2 regions of the Mycobacterium sp. NGS26 genome follow, and region 1 is predicted to be linked to the other one. Evidence: riboswitches for the same ligand, from Rfam matches in the RefSeq annotation. Region 1 holds a riboswitch; the other holds the start of a gene.
What was found. Region 1 has a riboswitch for cobalamin ahead of metE (5-methyltetrahydropteroyltriglutamate--homocysteine S-methyltransferase). Riboswitches for the same ligand answer to the same signal wherever they lie in the genome.

Region 1 (12,441 bases):
TCCCGATCTACATGGGGTACGCGTTCCGCGGCTTCAACACGCACGGCCGGGCGCTGTTCACGCTGGCGCACCGGGCGATGGCCGGCCAGAACGAGGACGACTACGTCATCACCGACGGCGAGCGGATCTGCAGCACCGCCATCGGCTGGAACTTCGGCGACGGCCACATGCACAACGAGCAGCTGATCGCCGCGATGCAGGAGCGCTGCCACTTCGAGCCGGGCGAGGTGCGCGTGGTCCTGCTGGACGCGCAGCCGATCCACAAGCAGATGCAGGAGTATCGGCTGGTGGATGCGGCGACCGGCGAGTTCGAGCGGGGCATCGTGCGGGTCGCCGACATGGTCACCCGGCAGCCGTGGGACGACGACGTTCCCGTCCAGGTGCTGTCCGACCTGAACCGCCGAGTGTGAAACTGTTGCGAGATCCCGGCGGCGGATTCGCAACAGTTTCACGCTCGCCGGAGCACTAGGCGCTCGCGCGGACTTCCCGCGCCGCGGCGACCATGTTCCGCAGGGAGGCGGTGACCTCGTCGGTGTTGCGGGTCTTCAGCCCGCAGTCGGGGTTGACCCAGAGTCGTTGCGCCGGAACGGCTCGCAGCGCCGCGCGCAGCGACTCCGCGATCTCGTCTGCGCTCGGCACCCGCGGCGAGTGGATGTCGTACACGCCCGGGCCCACGCTGTTGGAAAAGCCGGCGGCGTTCAGATCGTCCAGCACCTCCATGTGCGAGCGTGCCGCCTCGATCGACGTGACGTCGGCGTCCAGGTCGGCGATCGCCCCGATCACGTCACCGAACTCCGAGTAGCACAGGTGCGTGTGGATCTGCGTCGAGTCGGCGACCCCGGAAGTGGCCAACCGGAAAGCGCCCACGGCCCAACGTAAGTACTCGTCCTGGTCGGCGCGGCGCAACGGCAGCAGCTCGCGCAGCGCCGGCTCGTCGACCTGGATGACGGCGATGCCGGCGGCCTCCAGGTCCACGGTCTCGTCCCGGATGGCCAGGGCCACCTGGTTGGCGGTGTCGGCCAGCGGCTGGTCGTCGCGGACGAACGACCAGGCCAGAATGGTGACCGGCCCGGTCAGCATCCCCTTCACCGGCTTGTCGGTCAAAGACTGTGCGTAGGTGATCCATTCGACCGTCATCGGGTGGGTGCGAACCACGTCGCCGTAGAGGATCGGGGGACGCACGCAGCGGCTGCCGTAGGACTGCACCCAGCCGTTCTGTGTGGCGAAGAAGCCCTCGAGCTGCTCGGCGAAGTACTGCACCATGTCGTTGCGCTCGGGCTCACCGTGCACCAGCACGTCCAGGCCGAGTTCCTCCTGCAGCTCGATGACGTCGGCGATCTCCTTGCGCATCTTGCCGACGTAGGTGGCCTCGTCGATCTCGCCGGCCCGAAAAGCCGCGCGCGCCTTGCGGATTGCCGACGTCTGCGGGTAGGAGCCGATCGTCGTGGTCGGCAGCGGGGGCAGCTGCAGCCGGGCCTCCTGACTCGCGCGGCGCGCGGCCGCGTCGCCCCGGTGCGAGCCCGAGGCGAGGATCGCGTCGATCCGGGCCCGAACCTCGTCGTTGTGCAGCCGCGGGTCCTTCTTGCGCGAGGCCACCGCGGCGTTGGACGCCGCGATCGCGTCGGCGACCGTGTCGGGCCCGTCATGCAGTGCGCGCGCCAGCGTCACCACCTCGTCGACCTTCTCCCGCCCGAACGCCAGCCAGCTGCGCAGGGCGTCGTCGAGCCCGGTTTCGGGTTCCAGCGAGTACGGCACGTGCATCGTCGAACACGACGTGGACACCGCGACATTGGCCGCCGAGCCGAGCAGCGTCGCCAGCTTGCCCAGCGCCGACTCCAGGTCGGTGCGCCAGACGTTGCGCCCGTCGACGATGCCGGCCACCAGCGTCTTGGTGGCCAGCTCGGGAATGGCCGCGACGGCCGTGTCGGCCCCGGCGACCAGGTCGACCCCGATCGCCTCGACCGGCGTGCGGGCCAGTGCCGGCAGGGAGGCGCCCGGGTCGCCGAAGTAGGTGGCGACGTGGATGGCGGGGCGGTTGCTGACCGCGCCCAGCGCGTTGTACACCGCCTCGGCCAGCGCGGGCGCGTCGGGGGAGATGTCGGTGACCAGCGCCGGCTCGTCCAGCTGCACCCACCGCGCGCCGTTGTCGGCGAGCAGTGACAGCAGCTCGGAGTAGATCGGCACCAGCTCCTGCAGCCGCTCGATGGGTGCGCCCCCGCCATCGGCGCCCTTGCTCAGCAGCAGGAAGGTGACCGGTCCGATGACCACCGGGCGCGCCGGAATGCCTTGTCCGAGCGCCTCTTTGAGCTCGGAAAGCACCTTGTCCGGGTTCAGCGCGAACTGGGTTGCGGGCTCGATCTCGGGAACGAGGTAGTGGTAGTTGGTGTCGAACCACTTGGTCATCTCCAGCGGCGCGACCTCGTCGTTGCCGCGCGCGGCGGCGAAGTATCGGTCGAGTTCGTCGGGGACTTGCGCGACCCTGGCCGGCAGTGCGCCGAGCATGGCCGCGGTGTCCAGCATCTGGTCGTAGTAGGAGAAGGTGTTCACCGGCACCGAGTCCAGGCCGGCGGCCGCCAGGCCCGCCCACGTGTCGTGGCGCAGTGTGGCGGCGACGGACTCCAGTTCCGCTCGGCTGGTTCGCCCGGCCCAATAGCCCTCGGTGGCGCGCTTGAGTTCCCGCTTCGGGCCGATGCGCGGCGAGCCTGTGACCGTGGCGGTGAATGGTTGACTGCTTACAGGGGTCACGATTTCGTCCTTCATTCGACGGTTCGGTTCACCGCCGGCGGACGCGCAGCCGATGCCGTTGGCGGTACACAAACCGCAACGGCCACGGCCAAACGCCCATTCCACGAGGCGATGAGCCCGCCGGACGCGGCGCGCCCGGCACAGCCGGCAGGTCTTCGGACTCGCAGGCGCGCACCCCGGTGGTGCTCCTACTGGCCGTCGCTTCCCGGTCTTTCAGACCAGTGCTTGGTGACGGCGTTCGTTCCTGCATACCGCTGCGGGACAGTCCCGGACTCTCACCGGGTTCCCTCTTGCGACGCATGACTAACATGCCTCGCTCGATGCCGGCGCCGCGGCTGCGGCGACGGCAGACCAGCTGCGAGAAGCAGCTTAGTCAGCCCGCCAGCGCCTCGGCGATCGGGATGTCTCCGTTGTTGAACTCGATGGTGCGGTGGACGGTCGAGCCGTCGGCCAGCGCGTCCGTGTCGAGCCGCTCGATGTCGGCCACCACCGGGTGGGCGCCGGTGGCGGCGACGTCGTCGGAGTGGTCGGGGTTGCGGAAGACCGAGGTCACCTCGTCGCTGCGCTCGGACAGGATGCGGGCGAGCTGCAGCACGACCTTTACTCAACCGCGAGACTGCAGTTACCGACGCAAACGCCGAGTGGACCCGTCGGCCGTTGCAGTCTCGCGGGGAGACGACGGGCTAGAGCTTCACCCGCCCCATGATCAGATCGATGATCGGCTTGCCGGGCGGGTAGGCGCCGGTCAGCGACGCCATCGTGTGCCCGTAGTCCACCAGCAGCGTGATGCCGTTGATGCCGAAGGCGGCGGCGCTGTTGAGGAACGCCATGACGTCGCCCATCTGCTCCGGGGTGTGCACCTTGGAGCCGGTCTCGTCGCGGTAGTCCTGCGCGAAGGTGAGCCAGAGGTCGGCGTTGGCCTGGGCCAGCGGGGTGTCGGTGGGGCCCGGGCAGATCGCGTTGATGCGGATGCCCTTCTTCAGCAGCGGGTAGCCCTGGGTCGCGACGTAGGCGTTGACGACCTTCTTGGAAAAGCCGTAGTGGATGATGCCTTCCGGCTCGTGCGCCTTGACCCACTCCTGTGCCGCGGCGAAGTCCGGCGTGGCGAGGAACTCGTTCAGCAGGTCCAGGTCGTTTTCCCAGCCCATGCCGGCGACCGAGGAGATGAAGCAGATCGCCGAGCCCGAGGGCAGTTGGTTCTTCTCGAGCAGGCGCTCGATGAGGTACCGGTGGCCGAGGAAGTTGATCGCCATCAGGTCGGTTGTCCCGTCGGCGATGCCGGCGGCCGAGAACAGGGCGTGGACCGGGCCGTCCACCTGCTCGAGGGCGGCGTCGATCGACGCGGGGTCGCGCAGGTCCACCTGGATGGACTTGGCGACGTCATACTTCACCGGCGCGTAGTCCATCACGATGACCTCGGCGCCGAGCTCGCCGGCTGACTTGGCCGCCGCGGCGCCCATGCCCGTCGCACCGCCGACAACGAGCGCGCGCTTGCCGTCGTAGCGCAACCGATCGACAATGGTCATGGAAATCCCCTTCTCGGTAACTGCCAACCCGGTTCTAATTGGACAACTGTATGGGTAACAGTTATTTGGTTCAATACCGGGGTCCCGGATTGAGTTAGACGGTCTTACTTCCCGCGAACGGCGACGCCCCGCAGGCAGGTGTCGCGGGCGTGTATCAGCGCCGCGCGGCGGCCGATGGCGCGAAGAATGTTCTCCGGTATCCACTGCACCCCGATGACGCACCGCGCCAGCATCGCGGTGGAGGGCGTGTCGATCTGGATCTCGCCCGACCGAATCCCTTCGGAGAGCAGTGATTTCATCTGCCGAAGTCGTGTGGCGTACGACCACCCCGGGTTGGCCGTCGGCGGCGATTGCCGCATCCAGGCGAGCTGGATCCTGAACTCGTCGGAAAACTGGTCCAGCGCATTGACGTTGACCCAACTCAGCGCGTCCAGCTTTTCGATGGGGGTGGCATCGGAGCGCAACACGGCGACCCACCCCGCCTCCACCTTCTGCCCGAACGAGCGCATGATCGAGTCCAGCAGTTCGTCCTTGGACCCGATCACCCGGTACACGGTTCCGGTGCCAAGACCCGCCGCGGACGCGATGTCCCGGATGGTGGTGACCTCATACCCCTTGCGGCCGAACTCCGCGCGCGCCACGGCCCGTACGTGGGCCGCCTTGTCGGCGGGGTCCGCCTCGCGGTCGTCGGCCCACGTCTCGATCACGTCGCTCGCGCCCTTCAAAGCCTGGGATCGATCCAGGGCCGAGTCGGTCGGCGGCCGGGCCGCCAAGCCCTGCAAGATGATTCGGCACAGCAGCTGGGCCACCTGGTCGGCGGACGCGGTGTGCCGGATGACGTCGAGCCCGACCTGCAGCATGGTCTGGCAGATGCGGTCGGCCAGCGTGGGAAGGTCGATGTCGGGCTTGATGTAGCCGCTCCACCGGCCGGCACGCAGCGTTTGCAGCATCGCCTCCTGAATCGCGGTCGGCTGCTGCCGGGTGAGCTTCATGAGCTGCGGGTCGGCGCTCGGTCCCTCGTAGAACGACATCTGCAGGGCGGCCCGATGCTGGACGGCACACTTGGCGATCGCCGAAGCCAGCTGGAGGATCTTCTCCGAGACGGGTCGCGAGTCGGGTTCGTCCAGCCTGGCCTGGGCCGCGAGCCCGATGCGGTTCAGATCGTCCTGATAGCGGCGTATCAGCTCGACGAGGATCGCCTCTTTGGACTCGAAATGGTGATACAGGCTTCCCGGGAGAATGCCTGCCGCGTCGGCGATTTCCTGCAGCGACGTGCGCAGTCCGGACGAGGCGATCAGCGATGCCGCGGTCTGCAGGATCTCGGTGCGGCGCGTCCCGGAGTCGTCGGCGCCGGCCCCATCCAGGCGATCGGCCGGCCGCCTGGATGCCAAGGATTCGGCCTTGGCCATGACTAGTGGTACGCCAGCGCGGACGAGCGCTTTGACGGCATGCGCATTCGTCCTCCCGTCCGAACCAAATCTTTGTTAGAGGCTATCAGACCGGGTGCAAAGGAATCCGCTGTACAAAGCGATGAAAGACCCATTTTAAAGCGGGGGCCCGTCCCAGCGGTCGCGCGCGACCACCTCCTCGACGGGGCGCCGGCGGGCCGGCCGGAACGTGTGCCCGGCTTTGAGGCGGCCCACCGGCAGCAGGCAGCCCTGGACGTAGGTCGGCGGAATCCCGAGCAGCCGCCGGACCTCGTCCTCGCGGTGCAGGTGCAGCGTCGTGACGCACGTCCCGTAGCCGCGGGTGTGCAGCGCCAGTTGAAAGTTCCACACCGCCGGGAAGATCGATCCGTACAGCGTCGCCCGGTGAAACGACTCGTCACCGTCGATGCGCGGCAGATACGGCTCATAGCAGGGGATCACCAGCAGCGGCACCCTCGCCATGTTCTCGACCAACCACTCCGTCGACGACATCAGCCGGCCCTCCGGCGTGCCGGCCGGCAGCATGCCGGCGAGCAGTTGCCCGCCGACCCGCAGCAGATAGGCCTCCCGGTACAGCCCGGCGATCTTGTCCCGCAACGCGGGATCGGTGATCACCAGCCACCGCCACGACTGCTGATTCGAGCCGTTGGCCGCCTGCAACCCGATCCGCAGGCAGTCGCGAATGTCGTCGATGTCGACCGGCGCGTCCACGTCGAGCGACTTGCGCGCGGAACGGGTGGCGGTCAGCAGGTACTCGATGTCCATCAGGTGCTCACGCCGAGCCGGGCCGCCACAGCGAAGACTTCCTCGAAGATCGAATCGGGCACGGTGAACGGCTCGGTCGCCGACACCTCGGAAAGGTGGGCCTCGATGTCGTCGGCGGTCGGGTTGCCGTCCTTGTCCGCGAGCCAGCCCGCGCCGAGTCCGACGAAGACCCGGGCGAAACGACCGGCGCAGGCCGAGTAGTTCCGATGGCCGAACTCGCAGGCCCGGCTCGCCAGGAACACCACCATGGGCACCACCAACTCGGGCCTGATCACGCTCAAGAAACCAATCTCCTCAAGGGCTTTCGGGTCTCCGACCGTTTCGGTCACCATCCGCGAGAAGCCGAACGGGAGCACGGTGTTGGAAAGGATGCCGTGCTCGGCGCCCTCGATCGCGATCACGTTCGACAAGCCGACCAGGCCCGCCTTGGCCGCCGCGTAGTGGGCCTCCAGCGGCTGGCCGAACATGCCTCCCGAGGAGGAGATGAACACGAACCGGCCGTAGCGCTGCTTCTTCATCACCCGGTAGGCGGGCCGGCTCAGATAGAAGCCGCCGTCGAGATGCACGGCGAGCATCCTGCGCCAGTCGTCCGCGCTCAGCTCGTCGAACGGAATGCTGTTGAAAATCCCGGCATTGCTTACGACGGCGTCGAGCCGGCCGAAGCGTTCGACGGCCTGCTCGACAATCGCCTCACCACCCCCCGGGCTTGCGACCGAGTCGTGCGAGGCCACCGCGACGCCGCCCTCGCCCTGGATCTCGGCGACGACCTGGTCCGCGACGGTGACATCGGAGCCGTCGCCGTGCATGGTGCCGCCCAGGTCGTTGACGACCACCGAGGCGCCGCGCCGGGCCAGCTCCAGCGCATACAACCGGCCGAGGCCGCGGCCCGCGCCCGTCACGATCGCAACCTGGCCGGTGAAATCGATCATGAACTGCTCCGTTTCGCAAGGCGCGCACCGACTTCGGTGAGATACTCGTCGGGCCCACCGAGAAACGCGCTCCAGCCCAGCAGGCGTTTGAGGTACAGGTGAGCGTCGTGCTCCCAGGTGTAGCCGATGCCGCCGAACACCTGGATGGCGGTGTCGCCGACGGTGGCCAACCGTCCGGCGAACGCCTTGGCCCGCAAGGCGGACAGGTGCCGCTCCTGCGCGTCGGCGTGGTCGGCGGCCCACAGCGCGTGGATCACCCCGCTGCGGGCCAGCTCGACGGTTTCGTACATGTCGACGCACAGATGCTGGATCGCCTGGAACGAGCCGATGGCCTGGCCGAATTGCTTTCTCACCTTGGCGTATTCGACGGCCAGGTCCATCACGGCCCGCGCGGCGCCGAGCGCGTCGGCGGCGGTGGCGATGAGCACGTCGTCGACGACGGCCGCAATGGCATCCGGGGACGGCGTGGCCAGCCGGCGTGCGGGCGCGTCGTCGAGCGCGACCCGAAATCGCTTGCGGGTGGGGTCGATACCGCTGTCGGGGGTCACCGAAACGCCCGACGAGTCGGCCCGCACCGCGAAAAGCCCGGTCCCGCCTCCGTTCTCGGCAAGCACGAGCAGGACGTCCGCCGCGGCGGCGTCGGGGATCTCGGCCGCACCGCGCAGCACCACCTCCGGGCCTCGGTCGGCGGCGGTGACGGCACCGTCGTTGCGCTGCAGCGGCCCGACGGTGGCGATGGTGGTGCCGTCGGCGATTCCGGTGAAGAGCTCGGCGGCCGCGCCCTCGGCCCCGAGCCGGGCCAGGGCGCGCGGCGCGCCGACGGCGCTCGACAGCCACGGTCCCGGGTGCAGCGCCGCGCCGAGCTCCTCGGCCACGATGCCGGCCTCGACCATCGACATCCCGGCCCCGCCGCATTCCGGCGGCACCAGCAGGCCGGTCGTCCCGAGGTCGGCGAGGCCGCGCCAGACGGCGCCGGTGGTGCCGGTCGCGTCGTCGAGCAGCGCGCGCACGTGGCCCGAGATCGGCGCCTTCTCGGCGAGAAACCGCCGCGCCGTGTCGCGCAGCGCAACTTGCTCGTCGGTCAATTCGAGGTTCATTGGCGCGGCAACCCCAGCACCCGTTGGGCGGTGATGTTCTTGTTGATCTGGGTCGTGCCGCCCGCGATGGTCAGCGATCGCGACGTCAGCCGGTAATCGGCCCACCGGTGCTTCTCGCCGCCGGTGCCCAGCACGTCGAAGGCCAGCGCGGCCATGTCCTGCCCGATCTCGCCCCACACGGTCTTGGCCAGGCTGGCCGAACCGAGCGCTGCCTTGTCCGAGCCGCCGTGCAGCGTCGCGGAAATAGAGCGCTGGCAAAGCAATTCGAGATACTTGATGCGGACCCCGATTTCGCCGAGGCGCCGCAGTGTCACTGGGTCTTGACCGGCATTGGACGCGGCGAAGTCGGCCACCAGTTCCTCGAGCCGCACCTGCATCTCGGCGTAGAGCCGCGCGGCACCGGCGCGCTCGTGGCTCAGCGTGGTGGTGGCCACCTGCCAACCGCCGTCGAGGGGTCCGAGCAACGCGTCCGCCGGGACCCGCACGTCGCGAAAGAACAGCTCGGCGAAGTCGGTGTCACCGTTGAGCGTGACGAGCGGTCGGACCTCGATGCCGGGCAGCGTCATGTCGACGATCAGGCAGGAGATCCCCTTGTGTTTCGCCGCCTCGGGGTCGGTGCGCACATACAGCTGGCACCAGTCGGCGCGATGCCCCAGCGAGGTCCAGATCTTCTGCCCGTTGACTACGAAGTCGTCCCCGTCGCGCACCGCGCGGGTGCGCAGCGCCGCGAGGTCGGACCCCGCCTCGGGCTCCGACATCCCCTGGCACCAGATGTCGTCCGCGCGCATCATGCGGGGGAGCAGCGTCGTCTTCTGCGACTCGGTGCCGTACTGCATGATCGCGGGCGCGATGTTGTTCATGCCAATAACGTTGAGCGGCAACGGTGCCCGAGCGCGTGTGGTTTCCTCGGTGTAGACCAGCTGCTCCAGGACCGTCGCTCCGCGGCCGCCGTACTCGCGCGGCCAGGAGACGGCCGCCCATCCGGCGTCGGCCATGGTGCGGTTCCAGTCCCGCAGCATCGCGAACGTCGCGTCGTCGCGGCCGGAGGGCCGCCGGGCGGCGATCAGCTCGTCGGTCAGGTTCGCCGACAGCCACTCGCGCAGCTCGGCGCGGAACCGTTCCACCTCCGGCGGGTAGGAGAAATCCACGTCCTCTTGTTTACCTCGCGCGATTGACTGGGCCAAGTCCCGGACTTTACGTTGGAACAGATATTTGGTCAACGAGTCGCGGGGTTCGGAGGTGGCGCGTGGCGGGCGAAGCTCCGGGCGATCGGCTGCAGGCCCTCGGCCTGCTCGCCTCCGCGCTCGCCGGCCGGCCCCTGGCGGTCGCCGAACAGCGGCCGGGCGAACCCCCGTGGACCGACGGCCAGACGATCTACCTGGATTCCTCCGCGCGAAACCGCGCGAAGCTCGAAGCGGTGGCCGTGCACGCCTCGATGATCGCGGCCGGCAGCCTGGATCCCGACGTCGTTCGCGCCCTGGTCCGCCACCCGCGGCAGGCCAGGCGCTACCTGGCCCTCGAGGGCCATCGGGCGCTGGTGGCCAACGGCTACCTGCTGCCGCGCGCCTTGACGTCAGTGGGCGATCGCGACATCGCGAGCCGCAGCGACTCACCCGCCGCGTCCCTGCGACTCGCCGGCGGGCGGGTGGCGATCGACGACCCGCCGCCGGAATTCGGCGCGATCCGTCCGGCGAAGGTGCTGGCCGCGTGCTCGGCGGCGGCCAAGCGGGCGGACCGAGAAGACCCCCAACACATCCCACGCGGCGGCCCCAAAGAGCTCGAGGAACTCGACGACGGCGCTGTCGACGATTCCGACGATCCCGACATGTTCACCAGCCCGGTCGGTGGGGGTGGCTTCATCGGCAAGTGGCTGAAGAAGATGCTGTCCTCGGCGCGCAAGACCGGCAGCCGCGGCGGACCGCCCGGCGCCGACACCCCGACGCACCGGACCAACGCCGCCAACCGCGGTCTGCACGCCGTGTCGTCGCTGGCGTCGACCCCGAGCGAGGACGGCGAGGATGCCGAGGATGCCGACGGCCTGACGTATCCGGAGTGGGACGCCGCGCGCAACTGCTACCGGCCGGCGTGGTGCACCGTTCGCGAAATCGAGTCCGAAATAAAGGCATCCGCGACCCATGCGATCGACGACGCCATCGGCCTGCGGCGCCCGCTGTCCCGGCTCGGGATGGGTCTGCACCGCCGCCACCGCCAGTCGCAGGGTGATGACATCGACATCGACGCGGCGGTCGAAGCCCGCGTCGAGGTGCTGGCCGGGTCGGTGCCCGACGAGGCGGTGTACCTCGACAGCCTGCGGCGCCGGCGCGACCTGTCGGTGCTGCTCCTGCTCGATGTGTCGGGGTCGGCGGGGGAACCGGGGACGGTGGGCCGGACGGTGCACGAGCAACAGCGCGCGGCTGCCGCCAATCTTGCTGTGGCGCTTCATGATCTGGGTGACCGGGTCGCGCTCTACGCCTATTACTCGCAGGGCCGGCGCGCGGTGAGCCTGGTGCCCGTCAAACGGTTCGACGATCACCTCGACTCCCGAGTCATGAAGCGGCTGAACAGCCTCGAGCCCGGCGCCTACTCCCGCCTGGGTGCGGCCATCCGCCACGGCTCGGCGGTCCTGGAGGCGCGCGGGGGAACCTCACGGCGGCTCCTGGTCGTGCTGTCCGACGGACTCGCCTACGACCACGGGTACGAGCGGCCGTACGGCGCCGCGGATGCGCGCCGCGCCCTGATCGAGGCCCGCCGCCGCGGCACCGGCTGCGTGTGCCTGACGATCGGCGCCGGAACCGACGTGCAATCGCTGCGGCGGGTATTCGGCAGCACCGCGCATGCGACGATCGCCCGCCCGGATCAACTCGCCGGCGTGATCGGACCGCTGTTCCGGTCCGCGCTGCGCTCGGCCGAGGTTCGCCGCCGACCCGTCGCGAGCGCGGGGCAGTCGACGGCGAGCGTGCGTGTCGGTGCGGCGACACGCCGCCGACCGCGTACATCTGCGCACGTTCGCGGGCGGTGATGGCCGTTGAAACAAACATCTGTTCCGGTTAGGCTCCACACCAAGCGGGAGGGAAGCGGAAGGGAAGCTATGGCCAATGAGTCCGGGACTGTGTACCGGAACGGCGTGACCCCCGAGGCGGAGATGGCACGTCCCTTCTACAAGGCGATCGGCAGCGAGGAAGCCATCTTCAAGGCGGCCTACCGGCAGGGCTTGTCGCTCGTCCTGAAGGGGCCGACGGGCTGCGGCAAGACCCGCTTCGTCGAGGCGATGGCCTACGACCTGGGCCGGCCGCTGATCACCGTCGCCTGCCACGACGACCTCACCACCGCGGACCTGGTCGGCCGGTACCTGCTGCAGGGCGACGAGACGGTGTGGGTGGACGGCCCGCTCACCCGGGCGGTGCGCGAGGGCGCGATCTGCTACCTGGACGAGGTGGTGGAGGCCCGCCAGGACACCACCGTGGTGCTGCACCCGCTCGCCGACCACCGGCGGCAGCTGCCCATCGAGCGGCTCGGCATCACGCTGGACGCCGCGCCCGGCTTCGGTCTCGTCGTGTCCTACAACCCGGGCTATCAGAGCGTGCTCAAGGACCTGAAGGATTCGACGCGTCAGCGCATGGTCGCCGTCGAATTCGGTTTCCCCGCACCCGAAGTCGAAGTGGGCATCGTCGCGCACGAGGCGGGCGTCGACGACGCGACCGCCGCCGAGCTGGTGCGTCTGGGGCAAGCCATCCGCCGGCTGGAGACCGGCGGGTTGCGTGAGGTCGCGTCCACCCGCGTGCTGATCGCGGCGGGCAGGCTGGTCGCCGAGGGCCTGACGATGCGGGAGGCCGCCCGGGCCGCGATCGCCGGGCCGCTGACCGACGACGTGGCCGTCGGCAAAGCCCTCAACGAGATGATCGACATCTACCTGGGTGCTTCCGATGAGGATTGACGCTGCATACGGGCCCCG
Region 2 (5,690 bases), on a different contig from region 1:
AGCATATATCGCCAACACGCTCCTCCTCAGACGCGTCGGCGCTCCCGTTCGGCGGCCAACTCGGCAAGGACGACCTCACACGCCAGGTTCTGGTCGTAGCCACGCCGCACCAGCATGCCGACCAGCCTGCGGCTCACCCTCGCGTCGACCTGGCTCAGCGTCTCCCGTCGCAGCCTGGCCCGCACCAGCTGCTCGGCCCGGTCTCGCTCGGCGCCGGTGTCGATCCCGGCCAGCGCCGTGGTGATCACGTCGTCGTCGACGCCCTTGGTGCGCAGCTCCGCGGCCAGCGTGCGCTTGCTTTTCCCCACGTTGGCCCGCCGGGAGTGCACCCAGTGCTGGGCAAAGTCGGCGTCATCCACCAGGCCGGCGGCGGCCAGCCGGTCCAGCACCCGGGCGCTGACGTCGTCGGGGTAACCGCGTTTGGCCAGCTGACTGGACAACTCGGCGCGGGTGCGCGACCTCGCGGTGAGCAGGCGCAGGCACAACGCCCGCGCCTGCTCCTCGCGCGATGGCTCAGAAGTCGACGGGAGCGGGGAGGACATCGCCGGAGGGATCATCCGTCACGACCGCGCCAATGCCGAGCTTTTCCTTGATCTTCTTCTCGATCTCGTTGGCCACGTCGGCGTTTTCCATCAGGAAGGTGCGGACGTTCTCCTTGCCCTGGCCGAGCTGCTCGCCCTCGTAGGTGAACCAGGAACCGGACTTGCGGATGAAGCCCTGATCCACGCCCATGTCGATCAGCGAGCCCTCCCGGCTGATGCCCCGGCCGTAGAGGATGTCAAACTCGGCCTGTTTGAAGGGCGGGGCGCAGTTGTGCACGACAACGCCTTCCGCGACGAGGTTGTGCAGTTCCTCGACCTCGAGGTCGAACGTCCGTACCCGCCGCGTTGGCAGCACTTCCCGGATCACCGAGTACCGGAGCTCTTCCGCCAGCACATCGTGCAGAAACTTGTCATCCAAGGCATCCGCCAGCGCCTGCACACGGTCCCGGCGGAGACGGCTGCTACCCAAGACCTGCTTCATGCCGCCTCGAGGATCGCCGGCGCCGGCACCGATCATTGCCGCGGCCTCCTGCGCGGTCACGCCACGCTCGTCAAGATAGTTGAGCACGGCATCGGCAATCTCCGACGACAGATATGACGCCTGCGACCCCCGTCGGCGGCCCTGCATGGCTTCTGGGATGGCCTTCGTAAGAGCCATACCGCGCGGCCCCCACATGGGGACTGCGTCGGCGAACGCCGTGACGTTTTCCATACCGGAAACCCGGACCTCGAACACCTGGCGCTTGCTCTGGACCCGTCGGCCGTTGACGATGCTCGGCCGCTTCTGGGTGGGATCGTAATTTCGAACGGTGCTCACGACACCGAATCGCAATAGCAGCCAATGGATTTGGTGCGCAAGCTGTTCGGAGGTCGTCGTGTAACCGACGCGAAGCGCCCCGGTCTGTTCCCTGCTCACCCAGCCGTCGCTCTCGAACAGGCCGAAGAGCAGATTCCCGGCTACGTCGGCGGCGATATCCGGCTCGAAGAACCAGTTCGGAATCGTCTTCTCCCATGCAAGCTTGCCGTGGATACCGGCCCGCCGGCAAAGGTCGAGGACACCGTTGCGCTCACCAGGTCGATGAGCGATCGCCAGTGACATGCGCCCCTGCGGGTGCGCGGCACAACCGAGTTCGGCAGCGATTCGGGTCACGTCATCAATGAGTGCCGGCTGAATATTGATGAAGTTGACCGGGGTCTTACCCCCCACGTAGCCATCCCCGATCAGATAGCCAAGCAGCCGTGCATGATCCGCCGAGATCGGCGCCCGGTCACCAAATCCCTCGAAGCGCCGCGGTTGCGCCACCCGGTCTCCCTTGCGGAGTTCCCCGGCCTGACGCCAGCCGTATTCTGTCAGCACCTTGTGATCGGGCGTGACCCACACGGTTGTGCCTCCGGCGATCCGCAACCCGATCACATCCTGCGTTCCCTGATCGAACCAGGACACCACGGGCCGCGCATGCAGTGTTCCGTCCTTGGCCGCAGCCACGACATGGATCCGCTTGCGCCCATCGACGACGTCCTCGATGCGGTGGGTCGTACCGGTGACCGGATCGAAGATCCGGGTGCCCTCGGCGAGGCACTTGTTCTTGACGAGCTTGACCCGGGTGCGGTTGCCGACCGCGTTGGTGCCGTCCTTGAGCGTCTCGATCCGGCGCACGTCCATGCGCACCGACGCGTAGAACTTCAAAGCCTTTCCGCCCGTCGTCGTTTCTGGACTGCCGAACATCACCCCGATTTTTTCGCGGAGCTGGTTGATGAAGATCGCCGTGGTTCCCGAATTGTTCAGCGCGCCGGTCATTTTCCGCAGCGCCTGGCTCATCAGCCGGGCCTGCAGGCCGACGTGGCTGTCGCCCATCTCGCCCTCGAGCTCCGCGCGCGGCACCAGCGCCGCCACCGAGTCGATGACCAGGATGTCCAGCGCGCCGGAGCGGATCAGCATGTCGGCGATCTCCAGCGCCTGCTCACCGGTGTCGGGCTGGCTGACCAGCAGCGAATCGGTGTCGACTCCGAGCTTCTTGGCGTAGTCGGGGTCCAGGGCGTGCTCGGCGTCGATGAACGCCGCGACGCCGCCGGCGGCCTGGGCGTTGGCCACCGCGTGCAGCGCGACGGTGGTCTTACCCGAGGACTCCGGACCGTAGATCTCCACGACCCTGCCGCGCGGCAGGCCGCCGATGCCCAGGGCCACGTCCAGTGCGATGGATCCGGTCGGGATGACCGATATCGGCTGACGCATCTCGTCGCCGAGACGCATCACCGAGCCTTTCCCGTAGCTCTTTTCGATCTGGGCCATCGCCAGCTCGAGAGCCTTCTCGCGGTCGGGGGCTTGCGTCATGGTGCCTCTCCTTGGTCGGTGTTTCGGTGACCGGTATCGGTCGGTTGGCCGTGACACTAGAGATGGCCACCGACAAGTCCACATCTCCGAACGCTCACCACAGTAGCCGAACACCTGTTCGATTCAAGTTCGACACGCCGCAGCGAACCGGGTGTGGCAACATCGGCTACCGAAAGGCGCCGACGGGGCCTTCAGGAAATCCGACAAGGCCTGAGGAAACCGGTGCGAATCCGGTGCGGTCCCGCCACTGTGATCGGGCTGGGCATGTCCCAACCCGAGAGCCAGATACTCACCGTTGGCGCCTCCTCGACACAACTGGGGCGGATCTCCCCAGAGAGGGTGAGCATGGACATCTCTGCCGAGCTGGCCGAAATATCTTCCTACAAGGGCTTTTTCGCGCTGACCGTGGGCGGTGACGCGGCGGGATGGCATCCGGTGAGGCAGTCCTACGCCGACGGCTGCGCCGATTTGGTCGAGGCCACCGCCCGGCGCTACCGCACGACGGACTTGCGGATCGGCGCCTCCCTGGTGCATCTCGGCCACGCCACCCGGCTGTGGTCACCGGTGCTCGCGTGCGCGCTGGCCCACGGCGTCGTTCCCGATCTCAAGGACCTGCAACGCGCCGACGACGGGGCGCAACTGCGAATGCCCGAGCCCGTCGGGCAAGCCATCGACTCGCCGTCGGCGAATTTGCTGTACCGGATCGTGGTGAAACAGCACATGAAGCCGTTCGCCGCCGGCCTGCGGGTCAAGCTGGCGCCCGCCCTGCTCGCGGGCAACATCGCGTCCGCGCTCGTCGGGGCGTCCCGGGCCCTGCTTTCGGCCCGGCCGGACCTGCGCCGCCCCATCGTCGAGGTCACCAACTCACTGCTGGACACCGGCATGCTGGCCGGAGCCGGCGTCGTCACCGGCCCGCATCTGGGCTTCCGGCGGCGCAGCTGCTGCCTGTTCTACCGCGTCCCCGGCCGGGCGGTCTGCCACGATTGCGTCTTTCGGCGGACACCGCGGCGGGCACGGCGATCCACCCGCCGCTGAGTCACCACTGATCGCGGGGCACGTCGAAGTCGACGCACAACGCCCGCCACACGTCGCGCGGGTCCACGCCGTCCTCGATGGCCTGGGCGGCGGTCCGGCCGTCGAGACCGGTCAGCACGTGATCCACCAGAACCGATGCCCCGTAGGTGGCGCCGAACCGCAACACCACCCTGTCGTTGAACTCCGTCAGCCGCACGCCAGTCAACATACCCAGTCGCTCAGCCCGCAAGGGCCAGCGCGTCGTGGCACACCCGCACCGGGTCGGCGACGCCGGCGATGCCGGCGGCGGCTTCCCGGGCGGCCTCGCGGTAGCCGGGCGAGGACAGCACGTCGTTCGTCGCGGCGGCCAGCGCGCCGGCGGTCAACGGGCGAACCAGCCGCGCGCTCCCCTGCCGGACCACCCGGTTGGCGATCTCCCACTGGTCGCCCCCGCCGGGCACCACCACCAACGGCACCCCGGCCAGCAGCGCCTTGGCCACCGTCCCGTGACCGCCGCCGCAGATCACCACGTCGGCATGCGCCATCAGCTCGTCCTGGCGCCCCAGCCCCACCACAGCCCACGGCGGCACGGTCAGGTCCGATCCGCCCAGCCGCGACACCACCAGGCGCGACCCCGCCGGCAGCGTGTCGCCCGGCGTCAGGCAGTCCAGTGCGACTTCGGCCAGGCCGGCGGTCCCGGTCAGCGCGGTCGACGGCGCGACCACCACCACCGGGCCGGGGCCCGCGGGAACCTCGAGCACCCGCTCGGTCGGCTCGAAGTGCAACGGGCCGACGACGACGGCCTCGTCGGGCCAGTCCGGGCGCGGCACCTCGAGTGCGGGCAGCGTGGCGATCAGCCGGCGCAGCGGGCCGGGATCGACGGCGGGCAACCCGATCTGCAGCCGCACGGCGGCACGCTGCTTGATGCCGGCGCGCCAGGATCGCGCGGTCAGCGCGCGCATCGTGGCATCGCGCAGCCGGCCGCGGACGCCGGCGCCGGGCGCGAGGCCGCTGCCGATCGGCGGCAACCCCTTGGACGGCAGATACAGCGGATGCGGGTTGAGCTCGATCCACGGAATGCCCAGCAGCTCGGCGGCCATCCCCCCGCCCGCCGTGATGACGTCGGACACCACCAGGTCGGGCGCCAGGTCGCGCAGCGCGGGCACGTTGAGCACCGCCATCCGCGCCGCGCGCCGGTGGATCCTGGCCCCGGCGTCGACGTCGTCGTCCAGCGCCGCGAGCCCCTCCAGCGCGACCGCGTCCAGGCCGGCGGCGCGGGCCGCCTCGACCCATTGCCCGCCGGTGAACAGGGTGGGCTCGTCGCCGGCGTCGCGGAAGCGCAGGCACAGCGCGATCGCCGGAAAGGAGTGCCCGGGATCCGGCCCGGCGACCACGGCGACACGCATCCGCCCTACCCTGCCACAGCCACGCTCGAATACGCTGGCCACCATGACCGAGGTGACACAGACAACCGCCGAGAACACCCGCACGGTCGAGGCTTTCCTGAACGCCTTGCAGGAGGAGGACTTCGAGACCATTGAATCGTTGTTCGACGACGACCTCGTCTACGAGAACGTCGGACTTTCGAGGATCCGCGGCGGGCGACGAACGGCGAAGCTGCTGAGCAGGATGCAGGGCCGCGTCGGATTCGAGGTGAAGATCCACCGCATCGCGGCCGACGGTGGCGCGGTGCTCACCGAGCGCACCGACGCGCTGATCTTCGGCCCGCTGCGAATTCAGTTCTGGGCGTGCGGGATCTTCGAGGTCCACAACGGGCGGATCACCCTGTGGCGCGACTACGT

Region 2: linked by a shared signal. The riboswitch ahead of AC5Y6X_RS07640 ((2Fe-2S)-binding protein) and the one ahead of metE (5-methyltetrahydropteroyltriglutamate--homocysteine S-methyltransferase) in region 1 are both predicted to bind cobalamin.

What each region holds. Positions count from the first base shown of each region.
Region 1 covers NZ_JCALDU010000001.1:227,353-239,793, reverse strand. The annotation lists gene AC5Y6X_RS01115 (DUF3556 domain-containing protein) at 1-410, shown strand, start outside; gene metE (5-methyltetrahydropteroyltriglutamate--homocysteine S-methyltransferase) at 466-2,760, opposite strand; cobalamin riboswitch at 2,892-3,058, opposite strand; partial or broken gene AC5Y6X_RS01105 (NAD-dependent dehydratase) at 3,152-3,340, opposite strand; gene AC5Y6X_RS01100 (SDR family oxidoreductase) at 3,429-4,271, opposite strand; gene AC5Y6X_RS01095 (TetR/AcrR family transcriptional regulator) at 4,376-5,680, opposite strand; gene AC5Y6X_RS01090 (nitroreductase family protein) at 5,816-6,463, opposite strand; gene AC5Y6X_RS01085 (SDR family NAD(P)-dependent oxidoreductase) at 6,463-7,392, opposite strand; gene AC5Y6X_RS01080 (acyl-CoA dehydrogenase family protein) at 7,389-8,489, opposite strand; gene AC5Y6X_RS01075 (acyl-CoA dehydrogenase family protein) at 8,486-9,637, opposite strand; gene AC5Y6X_RS01070 (nitric oxide reductase activation protein NorD) at 9,736-11,508, shown strand; gene AC5Y6X_RS01065 (CbbQ/NirQ/NorQ/GpvN family protein) at 11,578-12,423, shown strand.
Region 2 covers NZ_JCALDU010000002.1:321,537-327,226, reverse strand. The annotation lists gene recX (recombination regulator RecX) at 27-542, opposite strand; gene recA (intein-containing recombinase RecA) at 514-2,874, opposite strand; cobalamin riboswitch at 3,041-3,185, shown strand; gene AC5Y6X_RS07640 ((2Fe-2S)-binding protein) at 3,220-3,909, shown strand; gene AC5Y6X_RS07635 (DUF3046 domain-containing protein) at 3,911-4,105, opposite strand; gene AC5Y6X_RS07630 (glycosyltransferase) at 4,128-5,294, opposite strand; gene AC5Y6X_RS07625 (limonene-1,2-epoxide hydrolase) at 5,338-5,690, shown strand, end outside.